One region of the Lactobacillus sp. ESL0703 genome, then DNA from elsewhere that is predicted to be linked to it. Evidence: riboswitches for the same ligand, from Rfam matches in the RefSeq annotation. Region 1 holds a riboswitch; the other holds the start of a gene.
The links. Region 1 has a riboswitch for lysine ahead of PT278_RS05890 (ABC transporter substrate-binding protein/permease). Riboswitches for the same ligand answer to the same signal wherever they lie in the genome.
Positions count from the first base shown of each region.

Region 2: linked by a shared signal. The riboswitch ahead of lysA (diaminopimelate decarboxylase) and the one ahead of PT278_RS05890 (ABC transporter substrate-binding protein/permease) in region 1 are both predicted to bind lysine.

Region 1 is NZ_JAQTIB010000003.1:178,957-181,366, reverse strand. It holds gene PT278_RS05890 (ABC transporter substrate-binding protein/permease) at 1-1,000, opposite strand, end outside; lysine riboswitch at 1,103-1,279, opposite strand; gene PT278_RS05885 (ArgE/DapE family deacylase) at 1,434-2,410, opposite strand, start outside.
Region 2 is NZ_JAQTIB010000002.1:273,974-276,383, reverse strand. It holds gene PT278_RS03795 (aspartate kinase) at 1-567, opposite strand, end outside; lysine riboswitch at 738-914, shown strand; gene lysA (diaminopimelate decarboxylase) at 992-2,287, shown strand; gene dapD (2,3,4,5-tetrahydropyridine-2,6-dicarboxylate N-acetyltransferase) at 2,306-2,410, shown strand, end outside.

The sequences.
Region 1 (2,410 bases):
TGGTCCGGATGACGCCAACGAATAGTCCAATGAAGAACCCGGCAATAGTACCAACTGAGGCAAGCAGTAAGGTCATGCCAATCCCGCTCATAATCATGCCGCCATATTGTTGCCAGATGGAGACAAACCAGTTTTGTTGTTTGCCCTTTTTACCCTTAGAATTATCGGTCTTTGGTTGCTGCTTAATAGCTGCGGTCATTAACTTTGTTCTTTTGGAATTAGGAATTGTGGCGAGAATTTGGTTAACTTGCTTGAGCAGCTGTTTGTTAGGCTTGGCAATTCCGATAGAAGTTACTGATTCTTCCTTGGTTGCGTGGAAGCCCGCCATTTTGTTGACAGGAATTGCCTTGATGTCGGGGTCAACCATTTTGAATGATGTGGCTTCGGTATCTTCGGCAACGTAACCATCAATCGTGCCTGAAATTAGGCTTTGGCGCATGGCAGCGAAGTCACGCATTGCCGGTTGCTTCTTGGCACCCTTTAATTGGCTGATTAATTGGTAGTGGAACGTTCCTTGTTGCCCTGTTAATTTGGCACCCTTAAAGTCACTTAGACTTTTGGCATTGGCGTATTTACTATTAGCTTTAGTAATAACGACAAAGGTGCTGCGTCTATAAGGCTGTGAAAAGTTAATGGCCTTTTCACGTTCGGCAGTAGGGCTCATACCAGCGATAATCAAATCGGCTTTGCCACTGGTTAAGGCTGGCAGTAATCCGTCCCATTCGGTCTTAAAGACGACTACTTTGCGGTGCAATTTTTGACCAATGATTTTGGCGATTTTGACATCGTAACCATTGGCAAAAGTGTGAGAACCATCAATTGGAACGGCACCGTTAGCATTATTAGTTTGGGTCCAGTTGTATGGCTGGTAGTTAGCCTCCATTGCGACTTTGAGGACACCGGTATCTTTAGCATAAGCTCGCGGAGACAATCCTAACGTGATTGCTAGCCCGAGCAAGATTGCAATGAAAGTAGATAACCATTTACTTTTTGACTTCATTTTAAAACCTCCAAATTGTTTTAAATAAAGCCAACACAATAAAAGCGTAAACCAAAAACCTCGCTGCGTTCGCAACGAGGTTACAATTAATCATATTTAGACAAATCATATAGCGCTCCCCGGGGACGAACCGGGACAGTCTGCAAGATATGCTCCTGCAGCCCAACAAAAAAGTGACGCAAATCAATTTTTTGTTTCGGCGGCAATTCTTCCGAGTAGTCATCATTGCGTTTGCGCGCTAGGACTAGGTTCGTAATTGTCGCGACCTCTATTGCATTGGAAATTATTTAACTTAGAGAGAATGATAGGCTAAAAATTACATCTTGTCAACTCAAGGCCTGATGATGATTAATAATGAAATATAAGATGAAGCGAGATAGTAGTTAATTTAAACTGCTGCTTGATGTGAAAAATGAATGATAGGCTCGTGGGCTTATTTGGTTAAGTATTTTTTGGCAAATTGTTCATAAAATTCAGTTGCTGCGAGGTAATCGGGAATATCAACGTATTCGTCGACTTGGTGGCAGCTGTCATTTCCGGGTCCAATGCTAAACATGGTTGGTGCCGACGGACTATTGACGAATTTAGATGCATCAGTGGTTCCTGACTCGGTGAATAAATTAACTGGGCGTTTTAGAATATTTTCAAGTAACTTTTGGGCTGCTTGGACGTATTCATCGTTTTCGTCACCAGAGACAGCTTCGCCCAAATAATCGTACTGCAATTCAAAATGATGCTGCGGCATTTGGTTGACTTCATTAATTACATCAGTCAATATCGCCTGAATATCTTTGACTGTATAAAATGGATTAATCCGAATATTGCCGCGGGCAACAACCTTGTCGGGCATACTGTTGACCTGATCGCCACCAGAAATCATCGTAATGTTGTGCAGCACAGGGCCTAATTTTTCATGAACTTTTGGTAAATGACGCAACTTTTGATTGGCTAATTGAATGAAGTCGGTCATATTGTCAATGGCATTGAGAACATTCAATTGGGCAGAGTGAGCGACCTTGCCGTAAGAGGTAACGGTGTAGTCAATGTCGCCGTTATTGGAATAAGAAATATCGAGGTTGGAGTCTTCGCCAATGACGATAACGTCCAAATCATCGATAAAACCTTCCTTAGTCAGTTCTTCAGCGCCCCATTGCCCAGTTTCTTCACCAACTGACATTAACAACCGCAATTCACCTGTTAACGGCACATTATCTTCAAGTAAAGACAGCAAGGTCCCAATCATTCCGGCTAATCCGCTCTTCATATCTGTCGTACCGCGGCCGTACATTTTGGTGTCATTATCGTATAATTTGCCGGAAAATGGATCGTCGCGCCAAGCTTCGCGGTTCCCTAGATTAACGACATCCATGTGTCCGGAAAAGCCGAGCTTGAAATTACCGTTGGTAGGTC
Region 2 (2,410 bases), on a different contig from region 1:
CCCCTTCTTTGTTAGGCCATAAAAGCCTGGCACAACCAAATAGCCGATCGGCAGATGATATTTAGCCAAATTGTCATAAGTTTCCGGCACAATCATGGCATCTTGTGGATTAGCCGTTACTTCAATACCTAATTCGCCGCTACCTGCAAAATAGGCATTTAAGTTTAATTGTTGCAATATTAACGTTAATAGGTGTGCATTTAATATTTCACCATGCGCCTTAAATTCTGCTAATAAATAATTATTATTTAGATATTCTTTTTTTGGTAAATTGAGCAAAATTTGCTTTAATACCGCCATTTTTTCAGTTGACACAGAAAAATAACTGCCGATTTCCTCATAACGCTGCCAAATCTGCTGCTGAATAGCAGTCAAACTCTGATTAGCAATAGTTTTATGTGCATAATCGATTAACAAATCCGTGATTTTACAATCAGTTTCATCCCGCTTACCAGGAGCTGAAGTCACAATGATTTTGCGCTCTGGATCCGTTGTAATAATTTTAATAATTTTTTCAAAATGTGGGCCGTCTGCTAATGAACTGCCACCAAACTTAACTACTTTCATTTTGGGTCAAATCCTTTTTGTAAAAAATCTAGTCTGTCTTTTCGCGAGTTTAGGTGCAATTCTAGCATTTATTTTTTTATCTGCAAGGAAAATATTTTTTTCAGCTTGCAAAGCATTTTAATTTTTAAATTAAAATCATTGACATTATTCTCAAAAAAATATAATATTTATGCAATCGAAGAGGTTGCAGTGACCATCAGTAAATTAGTCGAGTTTTGCTAAAACTATGACGCTAATTAAAAGGGGAAGCTGCCGAAGCGTTAATTCACAAGCAGGAATTAACAGCTGGGCCATGGCCAAATAAGTCATGGACTGTCGTAGAAAATCTACGGAGCGCTTCCGACAATTTGATACCAGATATTAATTCGGTTCTTTTGTTTCAGCGCAAACAAAAGAACCTTTTTTGTTAGCTAATTTTGGAGGAATCAACTTGGTTACCGTTAATTCACAAGGACATTTATCAATTGGTGGTTGCGATGCAATCGATCTCGCTAGCGATTTCGGTACACCACTGTACGTTTACGATGTCAGCCTAATTAGGCAGCAATTACAACAATTTCATAAAGCATTCAAAAAAGCCGGCGTTAAATACGCAATTAGTTATGCCAGTAAGGCTTTTTCAATTAGGGCCATCGACCAAGTTATTGCCCAAGAAGACGGTCACTTAGACGTTGTTTCGGCTGGTGAATTAATGACTGCTGTTGAGGCTAATTTCCCAATGGAAAACGTCAGCTTTCATGGCAACAACAAGTCACTTGCGGAATTGCAGTTAGCCCTCGACAATCATGTTGGCACGATTATCGTTGACAATTTTTACGAATTGGAATTATTAAACAAACTGCTGCCTGAGCAGAAGCAGCCGGTCAATATCATGCTGCGAATCGCGCCCGGTATTTCAGCGCATACCCACCGCTACATTCAAACTGGCCAAGTTGACAGTAAATTCGGCTTTGATGTTCAGTCAGGTCAAGCAGAACAGGCACTGCAGTTAGTCTTACAAAATCCCAAACTGAACTTACGCGGTTACCACGCTCATATCGGTTCGCAGATTATGGCAGTCGCAGGCTTTACCGCCCTAGTTCAAAAAATGGTACAACTTGCAGCCATGTGGCAGAAAAAATACCATTATCAGCCGCAAGTTTTAAATTTTGGCGGTGGTTTTGGCATTAAATACACCAATCAGGACCAGCCTTTAACACCACAAGAATTTATTAACAGTATGGTGCAAACACTAAGAAAAGAAATTGCCCAGACTAATTTAACGCTGCCAGAAGTTTGGATCGAACCCGGTCGCTCCATTGTTGGCGAAGCCGGCTACAGCCTCTATACAATCGGCGCCCGCAAAAAGATTCCCGGTATTCGCACTTACGTTAGCGTCGATGGCGGCATGGGCGATAATATCCGTCCTGCCCTTTACCAGGCTGAATACCAGGCAGTCTTAGCTGCTAATCCCCAAGCAAGGCCAGTCGAAACCGTGACAATTGCCGGCCGCTATTGTGAATCCGGCGACATCTTAGCAAAAGACCAACAACTGCCTTTAAGCGCGCCTGGTGATATTTTAGCAATTTTGGCAACAGGAGCTTACGGCTACTCGATGGCTTCCAATTACAACCGCGTCGGTCGCCCCGCCGTTGTTTTCGCCGAAAACGGTCACGCCAAATTAGTCGTTAAACGTGAGACGCTTGCCGATTTAACCAGATTAGACCTGAATTATCTTTAAGTAACACGAGGAGAAGCCATGAAGCAAACTGCACAAGAAATTATTAATTTTATTAGCAATGCCCCTAAAAAGACACCCGTTAAGGTTTATTTACAGGGCAATTTGGCAAGTCTAGCTGTCCCT